Regions from separate parts of the Bacillus stercoris genome, predicted to be linked through region 1. Evidence: predicted binding sites of a transcription regulator. Region 1 holds the regulator's gene; the other holds the start of a gene.
The links. Region 1 encodes Rex, which represses fermentation and respiration genes when NADH is low (regulators of the CRP and FNR family bind a similar motif). Its sites were predicted from a motif close to TTGTGAAATATTTCACAA; they were not measured.

Region 1 (5,351 bases):
TCATCAAGGATGAGAAAGTTGGCTTTTTGAAGCATCAGCTTAGCTAGAGCCAATCTTGCTTTTTCGCCCCCGCTCAGTGAATGGACGGGTTTCAGCACGTCATCTCCGGAGAATAAGAAATTTCCGAGACACGTTCTGATTTCTTTTTCTGGGAGCCCGGGGTACTCGTCCCACAGCTCATCAAGAACACGTTTAGAGGAAGTCAGTTCAGCCTGTTCCTGATCATAGTAGCCGACACTGACATTTGAGCCATATGAGATCGTTCCTTGATCTGGTTTTAGGGTGTCTATTAATGTTTTCAGCAATGTTGATTTACCAATTCCGTTAGGGCCGACAAGCGCGGCGCTTTCTCCTCTTGTCAGCATGAATGACACTTCTGTTAAAAGCGGCGGCTGGTTTTCATAGCTGATTGTGAGATCCTGAACACGGAGGACTTCATTTCCGCTCTGTTTTGTAATATCAAAATGAAAGTTTGCGGATTTTTCATCGCCAAGCGGTTTTGACATGACTTCCATTCGATCAAGCTGCTTTCTGCGGCTTTGCGCCCTTTTGGTGGTAGAGGCTCTCGCCAGATTTCTGTCTACGAAGTCTTGCAGCTTTGCGATTTCGTCCTGCTGCTTTTCGTACAGTTTAAGATCCTTTTCATACTGCGCGGCTTTTTGGTCGAGATAAGCGCTGTAGTTGCCGTGATACTTTTTGCTTTCGGCTCTTGATACCTCGTATACCTGGTTTACCACTTTGTCCAAAAAGTAGCGGTCATGCGAAACGATGAGAATGGCGCCTGAATAGCCTTGTAAATAATGCTCAAGCCAGGTAAGCGTATCAATATCCAGATGGTTTGTCGGCTCATCGAGAATGAGTAAATCAGGCTGTGTTAACAGAAGCTTACCTAAAGCCAGTCTTGTTTTTTGGCCTCCGCTGAGGCTTTGAACCTGTGTAGAATCGTCAAAATGGCTGAAGCCGAGGCCATGCAGCACAGATCTGACATCCGCTTCATATTGATAGCCGCCTTTATCTTTGAATTCCTGCTGAAGGCGGTCGTAGGTTTTCATGATGCTTTCTAATTCACCCGGGTCAGCTGCCGCCATTTTTTCTTCTATAGCCCGCATTTCCTTTTCCATTGCTTTTAAGTGGTCAAAAACAGTCAGCAGCTCTTCTTTTATGGTAAGCTTAGAATCCAAGCCAGTATGCTGGGCGAGATATCCCATTGTAGTATCTTTCGGTTTAATAATTTCGCCCTTTTCATACGAAAGCTGGCCTGCGATAATTTTAAGGAGCGTAGATTTTCCGGCGCCATTTCTTCCTACAATGGCGATGCGATCACGATTTCTGACTTCCAGCTTTATATTGTTTAAAATAGTATCAGCACCAAACGATTTGGACAGCTGATTAACTTGTAAGATCATCATATTATTTCACCTCTGTTATAATAAGTTAAGTGTAGCTTATGAACCAGAAGTCAGCAAACAATACATTGGCCATATAAGACATAGAGAAGAAAATAGTGTATGATCTGTTTAAGGAGCGTTTTAATATGAATGGATTTTCTCATTTTAATGAACAGGGCAGAGCCCAGATGGTGGATATCAGCGAAAAATCTTCGACTGTCCGTACTGCGGCGGCTGTTTCAAGCGTACACATGAAGAATGAGGTGTACGAGAAAATACAGAGTCACGATATTGGCAAAGGAGATGTACTGGCTGTCGCACAGGTGGCAGGCATTATGGCCGCAAAGCAAACGTCGAATATCATTCCAATGTGCCATCCGCTTTCATTGAGCGGGGTAGATATATCGTTTGACTGGAAAATAAAAGAAGCAGAAGTTATACTTCATATAAAAGCACAGGTCAAAACGAAAGGGAGTACAGGTGTGGAAATGGAAGCGCTCACTTCTGCATCGGTGTGCGCTCTTACCGTTTACGATATGTGCAAGGCCCTTGATAAGGGAATGGTCATCGGTCCTACTTTCTTGCTTGAGAAGACAGGCGGGAAAAACGGTGACTTTAAAAGAGAACTATCCGAGTATAATTTGGAGGACCAAAAATGAATAAGGATCAATCAAAAATTCCGCAGGCGACGGCGAAACGGCTGCCGCTTTACTATCGCTTTTTAAAGAATCTGCATGCGTCAGGAAAACAGCGTGTATCATCCGCTGAACTCAGTGATGCCGTAAAGGTTGATTCTGCCACGATTCGGAGGGATTTTTCCTATTTTGGAGCTCTTGGCAAAAAAGGATACGGATATAATGTGGATTATTTGCTGTCTTTTTTCCGAAAAACGCTTGATCAGGATGAGATGACTGATGTCATTTTGATTGGTGTCGGGAACTTGGGAACGGCATTTCTTCACTATAATTTCACAAAAAATAATAACACAAAAATTTCTATGGCTTTTGATATAAATGAGAGTAAAATAGGAACTGAGGTAGGCGGCGTGCCCGTCTATAACCTTGATGACCTTGAACAACACGTAAAAGATGAATCAGTTGCCATTCTTACAGTGCCAGCAGTTGCCGCTCAATCCATTACAGACAGATTGGTTGCGTTAGGAATCAAGGGAATCCTTAATTTTACGCCGGCCCGTTTGAATGTGCCGGAACACATTCGAATTCATCATATAGATTTAGCAGTTGAGCTTCAGTCACTGGTTTATTTCTTGAAGCATTATTCAGTTTTAGAGGAAATCGAATAGAGGGAAAGGAGGAGCCCAAATATGCCGATCGGTCCTGGAAGCCTTGCTGTTATCGCAATCGTTGCTCTGATTATCTTCGGTCCCAAAAAGCTGCCTGAATTGGGCAAAGCAGCCGGAGACACACTTCGTGAATTCAAAAACGCTACTAAAGGATTAACAAGTGATGAAGAGGAAAAAAAGAAAGAAGATCAGTAAGTTAGGATGACACGAATGAAAGTGAATCAAATGTCGCTGCTGGAGCATATTGCTGAGCTTCGAAAACGGTTGCTGATTGTAGCGCTGGCGTTTGTCGTTTTCTTTATTGCTGGATTTTTTTTAGCGAAGCCGATTATTGTGTATCTGCAAGAAACAGATGAAGCGAAGCAGCTTACGCTTAACGCGTTTAACCTGACAGACCCGCTTTATGTGTTTATGCAGTTTGCGTTTATCATCGGCATCGTCCTGACCTCGCCGGTTATTCTTTATCAGCTTTGGGCATTTGTGAGCCCGGGCCTCTATGAGAAGGAGCGCAAAGTAACGCTCAGCTACATTCCGATCTCTATTTTGCTGTTTTTAGCGGGCTTATCTTTTTCATATTATATTTTATTTCCTTTTGTTGTTGATTTTATGAAGCGGATCTCTCAGGACTTGAATGTCAATCAGGTGATCGGAATTAATGAATATTTTCATTTTCTTCTGCAGCTGACGATTCCGTTTGGACTGCTGTTCCAAATGCCGGTCATTCTCATGTTTTTGACCAGGCTCGGAATTGTGACACCGATGTTCTTAGCGAAAATCAGAAAGTATGCGTATTTTACGCTGCTGGTGATAGCTGCCCTGATTACACCGCCTGAGCTTCTGTCCCATATGATGGTCACTGTCCCGCTTTTGATTTTATATGAAATCAGTATTCTTATATCGAAGGCCGCTTATCGGAAAGCGCAGAAAAGCAGTGCTGCCGATCAGGACGTGTCTTCCGGGCAATAATAAAAAATCCATTTCTCATACGAGAAATGGATTTTCTTTATTTCTGGTTCTTTTTGATTTTAAATGAAAAGGCGAACATCTTAAAAGAAATGCTGATGTTGTAAGCGGCGAACACCATCAGCAGGATGGAGTAAAATGACCACATGCTGCCTGGCGAGCTTGCGGCAAGATAAGTAAAGATGCACCCTACGGCAAAGTAGATCATTCCCCAAACTACCGGGTTTCTCATAAAAATAATCCTCCAATAATCAGTTGCATTTGTGTACTCTGCTGTTCAAGGTATTTCTGAACAGGCTCAAGCTGCATGATGACAACGAATGTATTCATCATTAAATGGGCGAAAATCGGCACCCATATCCGTTTTGTTCTCGCATATAAAAAGGCAAAGGTAAAGCCCATTGCTGTATATAGAAGAAGATGCTTCAAATCAGCGTGAACAATACCGAAAATAACCGAGCTAATCAGTCCGGCGAAGAAGAAATTCGTTTTTTCGTACAGCGCCCCGAAAATGATTTTTCTGAAGATGATTTCTTCCAATATAGGCCCGATGATTGAAGAAACGATAATCATGAGCGGGACTGCCTGAATGACATCCAGAATCGCTTGTGTATTTTCTGATTCTCTTCCGATGCCAAATACATAGTATTCAATAGAGCCTGCAATTCCTTGAGAGAAAAGGGCAATGAAAAAACCGGCTATCGCCCAAAGGATAGAAAGTCCGATTGAGTCCTTCTGTCCGTTTCGCAGCGTTTCTTTCGGAACGGTTCTCAGAATGAGCAGAACAACAACGAGACAGGCGATAAAGCTGATAACGGACCATAATCCTTGTGCATGCAGCATATTTTCATCTGTAGGCTGTCCTCCGGCATAACCGAATTTAAATAACAAGGGAATCGCGATTAATGCGGAAAACTGCATGATGATATATGTCAAAATGATAAACCAATACTGTTTTCTCAAATGGTATGTACTCCTTTGTTAAGTGGGTTTCGTTCATCTACAGCTATTGTAACATAATCGGTACGGGGGTGAAAAAAGCTAACGGAAAAGGGAGCTGAAAAGAATGATGTAAGCGTGAAAAATTTTTTATCTTATCACTTGAAATTGGAAGGGAGATTCTTTATTATAAGAATTGTGTTAGCACTCTTTAGTGCTGAGTGCTAAAATTACATATTCATACTATTGAGGAGGTTATTACATTGTTAAAGCCATTAGGTGATCGCGTTGTCATTGAACTCGTAGAATCTGAAGAAAAAACTGCCAGCGGAATTGTGTTGCCGGATTCTGCAAAAGAAAAACCGCAAGAAGGCAAAATCGTGGCAGCTGGTTCAGGTCGCGTGTTAGAAAGCGGAGAGCGCGTTGCTTTAGAAGTAAAAGAGGGCGACCGCATTATCTTCTCAAAATACGCAGGTACTGAAGTGAAATACGAAGGTACTGAATACTTAATCTTACGTGAAAGCGACATTTTAGCTGTTATTGGCTAATTCTTAAATAAAAACATTTAAAAATTCAAGGAGGTCTTGTAAACATGGCAAAAGATATTAAGTTTAGTGAAGAAGCCCGCCGCGCAATGCTTCGCGGTGTCGATGCACTTGCTGATGCTGTAAAAGTAACTTTAGGACCAAAAGGACGCAACGTGGTTCTAGAGAAAAAATTCGGTTCTCCATTAATCACAAATGACGGTGTAACAATCG
Region 2 (5,351 bases), 1.1 Mb from region 1:
AGCGCCTTTATAGCGGGCCTCCGCCAAAAAGTGCGCGTCAGGGGTTCTCGTTAACGGCACGTTGGAGCCCCATGTGATGATATAGCCTGAATTGTACCAATCACTGCTTTCTGGAACGTCCGTCTGGTCACCCCAAATTTGCGGGGACGCCGGCGGAAGATCCGCATACCAGTCATAAAAACTGAGCATAGGGCCGCCGATTAACGACATAAACCGGGAGCCTGACGCGTGGCTGATCATGGACATGGCCGGAATCGGAGAAAAGCCGACATTCCGGTCGGGCCCGTATTTCATCACTGTATACAGCAGAGAGGCTGAAATCAGCTTCAGCACCTCCGGCCATTCAGCACGAACAAAACCGCCTTTCCCTCTCGCCTGTTTATAGGACTTCGCTTTTTCAGGGTTTTCAACGATAGATTTCCAGGCATCCAGCGGATTTTGATGCATCTGCAATGCTTCCCGCCACAAATTGATCAGCACACTGCGCACGTATGGATATTTCACACGGAGCGGGCTGTAGATATACCATGAAAAACTGGCCCCCCGCGGACAGCCTCTCGGTTCGAAATCAGGCATATCCGGGCCTGTTGATGGGTAATTCAAATTTTGTCCTTCCCACGTGACAATTCCGTTTTTCACATAAATATTCCAGCTGCAAGACCCCGTGCAGTTAACGCCGTGGGTGGAGCGAACGACTTTGTCGTACTGCCATCTGTTTCTGTATACATTCTCCCAATCGCGATCTTCGCGGGTGGTTTGGCTATGTTTATTTGAATGGTGTTCTATAGGAGAGAAAAAATTCAATCTCCTAAACAACGGACTCATTTTCTTTTTCTTCATGAGAGTTCACTCCTTCCGAGTCAGGTGGTGCTAAGTTCACTATAAACAGAGACAGCGTGTTCCCTTGTGAACTATGTCACACACTCTGCTTTTTTCACAAAATGTTCACACAAAGGAGAAGGAAGGATTTTCACAGGATGTGAGGAAGGCCGCGTTTGCAGGACGCCTGATCATGAGCCGCCTTTTCATTCAAAGATCAAAAAACCCGGCTCTATTTAAGAACCGGGCTCAGCATTTTCGTCTTGTGATGTATGCAAATACCGCAAAAATAACTGATAGGAACAAAAAACATTTTGCTGAAGCATGGCCAAAAAGTTCATTTGCAGCTGCGGATTGTAAGACATCATTTTTTTAAATACGTAATAAGGGATATTGAGAATCAGAATGTCTGAAGTGGCATTGACTGAGATAAAAGGCGATAAATAAAGCCCGCCTTTTTCATCAATCGGAAACACATCGCCTTTTTCCCACAGCGCAACGGTTTTCGACCCTTCAGGGAGCCTGGTGTCCATAAAACGGACACTGCCTTTTAATACAATATAAACAGATTGTGAATGAAGAAAGGATGGAGTTTGATCACATGGGCCGCTGATAAACGTGCCGTTTTTCAGCAAGGTTTCGACAATAGATAGAGGCACTTCATTAAACATGGGAAATTGTTTCAGAAATAATAAATAGTCACACTGATTCATAAGAAAGCCTCCTTCCTGTGCTAAGGATAGCTTTAGTGTAGCTCGACTGAGCCTGTACAGCAGTGATGTATTTCACAGCCTGTATGATGAATGTCACTTATCAGGAGGGTGACTGCATTTATAATGAAAGAAAAAAGGAGGGTTTCGATGAAAGCGCTGATTCCGAAGCAGCACGGCGCATGGGCGATGCTGCTGATCCCATTTTTACTAGGCATAGTCAAGGGAGGCCCCGTTATCTGGCATATCCCGCTCTTCCTTGGCTGGCTTTTCCTATACTTAGCCGTTTATCCCGTTACACTTGCCTTAAAAAAGAAACAAATCAAACCATATCAAAAGTGGATGTGTTATTACGGTTTTCCCGCCTGCTGCTTTTTGATGATCTCGGTCTTTCATAAGCTGCCTCTCATCTGGGTAGGCGTTTCTTTACTGCCGCTGTTTCTCATCCATATGTATTTTGCCCGCCGAAAAAATGAACGAGCCCTATTGAATGATGTTGCGGGTGTTTTGTTCTTTTGTTCGGGAGGTCTTGCAAGCTGCTGGCTGGGGATGGGAACCCTTGACGGCGGGGCTTGGTTTATTTTCTTGCAGTCTGCTTTATTTTTTATCGGGAGTTCCTTTTATGTGAAATCGGTGATCCGCGAGAGAAAAAACAGGGCATTTGCATACTGGTCATGGGGATATCACCTGCTGCTCCCCTTTTTATCCGCTCTTTTCGGAGCAGGATGGGCGTTTCTCGCTTTTATCCCAAGCAGCTTGCGGGCATGGTTTTTTCATGGCAGGGATTGGCCCGCGAAAACGATTGGCATTCTGGAAATCGTGAATGCCTGCTTCTTTTTTGCCGTCATGTGCTTCTTTATGACAAGGTAAAAAAACAAGGACACCGCTGTCCTTGTTTTTTTCAGTCAATATTGCAAATCTCCAGCGGACAATTTTCACACTCAATTTCACATCGCAAATAGTCCCGCTTGTGCAAAATAATTTTTCCAGATTCGTCTATCGAAATAACCCCTTGTTTGCGGAGATCTCCGAGCATGCGGTTGACGCTTTCCCTTGCAGCCGCGCAAAACTTTGCCAAATCCTGATTTGTCAGGACAATGTTAATCAGAATGCCGTCGCTTCGCTCCACTCCGTAGCTGTTTGATAAGCGGATCAGGGTGGAATAGAGCGCACCCTTTTTGCCGTGAAGAAGCAGATCCCTGATTTTGGACTGAATTTTCCGGAGATGGGTGCTCATCCATTTCATGAACTCAAATGTCAAAGCGCCGTTTTGGATTAATTCTTTTTCCAGCTTATTTTTATTAATGACGAGCACCTCGCCATCCTCTAGCACTTTTGCACTGAGCATATACCTCGGTTCTTCAGTGAAAAGTGTTAATTCACCGACGATATCGTTTTTTTGGCAGATTCTAAGCGTCAGGTCTTTTCCGTCAGATGTCAGCTTGCCGATTTCAATGAGTCCTGATTGAATCAGATAAAGCTCTTCTGCATCCATTCCTTCTCGAAACAAATACGTGTGTTTTTCCATTTTTCTTTTCGTGCTGATCGATTCCAGCAATTCATGCAGATCACTGGATATAAGATCGCTATCAGATGGTCGAACAGAGAGAAAATTCATGAGCTCACCTCGAAGAAAGTCACGTTGTGTGTTTATTGTAACGTGAATTGATTTGTACCCATCGAGAAAAAACTAACAATCTTGTGAATGCTCCAGTGTTAGTTGATGCTCTGACTGTTTCTCTCCGTGTGCATTTTCATTCTTTCCTGCCAATACATCCAGATCACAAGGACAAAGCTGGCTAACGCCACCTCTGAAAGCGCCATAAATCCGATCGCATATTGGCCTGTTGCCTGAAACACACTCGCCAATATCAGCGGAGGAAAAAAACCGCCTAATCCGCCCATTGCAGACACAATCCCATTGGCAATTCCCGCTTGCTTCGAAAAATAGAAAGGCACCAGTTTAAAAACCGTCCCGTTCCCTATGCCTGAACAAACTGCTACAGTTAATGACCCAAACGTATAAAGGCCGATAGTCGGCGAGAACGATAAGATAATGCCTGATAATGTAAGCCCCGCAAAAACGAGCATCAAGATGCGGAGCGGGCTTATTTTATCAGCCAGGAATCCGCCCGCAGGCCTGAGCAGCGTAGAGACCGCAATAAAGCCAGCCGTCCGCAAACCGGCATCCGCCGGACTCAGTCCAAAGTGCTCCACCAGAAAGTTCGGCAAATAGATGGTGAAGGCGACAAAGGCACCAAACGTAATAAAATAAAACAGGCTCAGAAACCACAGGACATGATTTCGGTAAACGGCTTTGATTTGAGTCTTTACAGAAACCTTGACCTTCTTCTCATGCCTGTCGCCGAATAAAACATGCAGTAAGGCAAAGACAGCCAGCAAAACCAGGTACATCTGCACGGTTGCTTTCCAACCGACGGCTTGAGCAATAACCGGCGCCGCAAATGTCGTAACGGCTGTCCCGATATTTCCTGCACCGTAAATCCCATTGACGACACCGTGCTTTTCCTTCGGATAATATTTCGGAAGAGAGGTCACCCCAATGGAGAATACCGCTCCCCCGATCCCTAAGAAAAAGCCGCCTGCGATTAAATCAAACAAAGAACCCGCAATACTGATCCAAAATACAGGAAACAAAAGCAAGATAAAGCTGATCATAAACATCAGCCGCGCGCCAAACCTGTTCGTTAAATACCCTAAAGGAATGCGGAGAAGCGACCCGAGGATCACAGGTATCGCCGTCACCAAAGAAATCTCGCCCTTGCTTAAATGAATATCTAATGTGATTTGGGAAATGAGTGATGAAATCAGCACCCAAACCATAAACCCTGCCACCAAGCTTAATGACTGTAACGATAATTGAATGTGTTGACGGTTGATCATTTGGCTTGCCCCTTTCAATGATTCAATAATCAGTCTTATCATACAAAAACTCGGCAAACAGGATTGTGAAATACATCACACGTTTTCCTCATAAAAAAAGGACAAAGCCCGAAGACTTTGTCCTTTGATCATCATTACATTTTTTCCGGAGCCGATACGCCAATCAGCTGAAGCGCGTTGTTCAGCGTAATTTGCGTTGCCTTCATTAAAGCCAGGCGCGCGCGGCTTTTCTCTTCATTTTCAGGATCGATGACTTTCTCTGCGTTGTAGAAGCTGTGCAGAGCGGAAGCCAGGTCATAAATATAGTTTGTGACACGGTGCGGAATTCGTTTTTCTGCTGCTTCCGCAACTGCCTCTGGGAAGCCGCCGATCGTTTTCAGCAGATCATATTCTTTTTCTGATTGGATATGGCTGAAATCAAGGTCTGCCGCAGGTGTAAGTCCCTGCTCCTCCCCTTGGCGAAGCATGCTGCAAATACGGGCATGCGCATATTGTGCATAATACACAGGGTTTTCGTTAGATGTTGATACAGCAAGATCTAAGTCAAAATCCATATGTGTGTCCGCACTGCGCATCGCAAAGAAGTAGCGCACGGCATCCAAGCCTACTTCTTCAATCAAATCACGCATCGTTACGGCTTTACCGGTCCGTTTGCTCATTTTCATTTTCTCGCCGTTTTTGTAAAGGTGAACGAGCTGAATGATTTCTACTTCAAGCGTTCCTTTTTCATAGCCCAGCGCTTCGATTGCCGCTTTCATGCGCGGGATGTAGCCGTGGTGATCGGCGCCCCAAACGTTGATCAGCTTATCAAAGCCGCGGTCAAGCTTGTCCTTATGGTACGCGATATCAGGAAGCAGGTACGTGTACGTGCCGTCCTTCTTGATCAATACGCGGTCTTTATCATCGCCAAACGTCGTA

Region 2: QA442_RS02680 (YwiC-like family protein) is a predicted target of Rex. The motif match lies at 1,593-1,610, and genes of this name have one in related genera.

Annotation. Positions count from the first base shown of each region.
Region 1 is NZ_CP121861.1:3,726,476-3,731,826, reverse strand. Features, by position in the region: gene QA442_RS19270 (ABC-F family ATP-binding cassette domain-containing protein) at 1-1,409, opposite strand, end outside; gene moaC (cyclic pyranopterin monophosphate synthase MoaC) at 1,535-2,047, shown strand; gene QA442_RS19260 (redox-sensing transcriptional repressor Rex) at 2,044-2,691, shown strand; gene tatAY (sec-independent protein translocase protein TatAY) at 2,713-2,886, shown strand; gene tatC (twin-arginine translocase subunit TatC) at 2,893-3,657, shown strand; gene QA442_RS19245 (YdiK family protein) at 3,695-3,886, opposite strand; gene QA442_RS19240 (CPBP family intramembrane glutamic endopeptidase) at 3,883-4,617, opposite strand; gene groES (co-chaperone GroES) at 4,857-5,141, shown strand; gene groL (chaperonin GroEL) at 5,186-5,351, shown strand, end outside.
Region 2 is NZ_CP121861.1:510,875-516,225, reverse strand. Features, by position in the region: gene QA442_RS02690 (nitrate reductase subunit alpha) at 1-840, opposite strand, end outside; gene arfM (Crp/Fnr family transcriptional regulator ArfM) at 1,056-1,532, opposite strand; gene QA442_RS02680 (YwiC-like family protein) at 1,680-2,399, shown strand; gene fnr (fumarate/nitrate reduction transcriptional regulator Fnr) at 2,431-3,147, opposite strand; gene narK (nitrate transporter NarK) at 3,246-4,433, opposite strand; gene argS (arginine--tRNA ligase) at 4,568-5,351, opposite strand, start outside.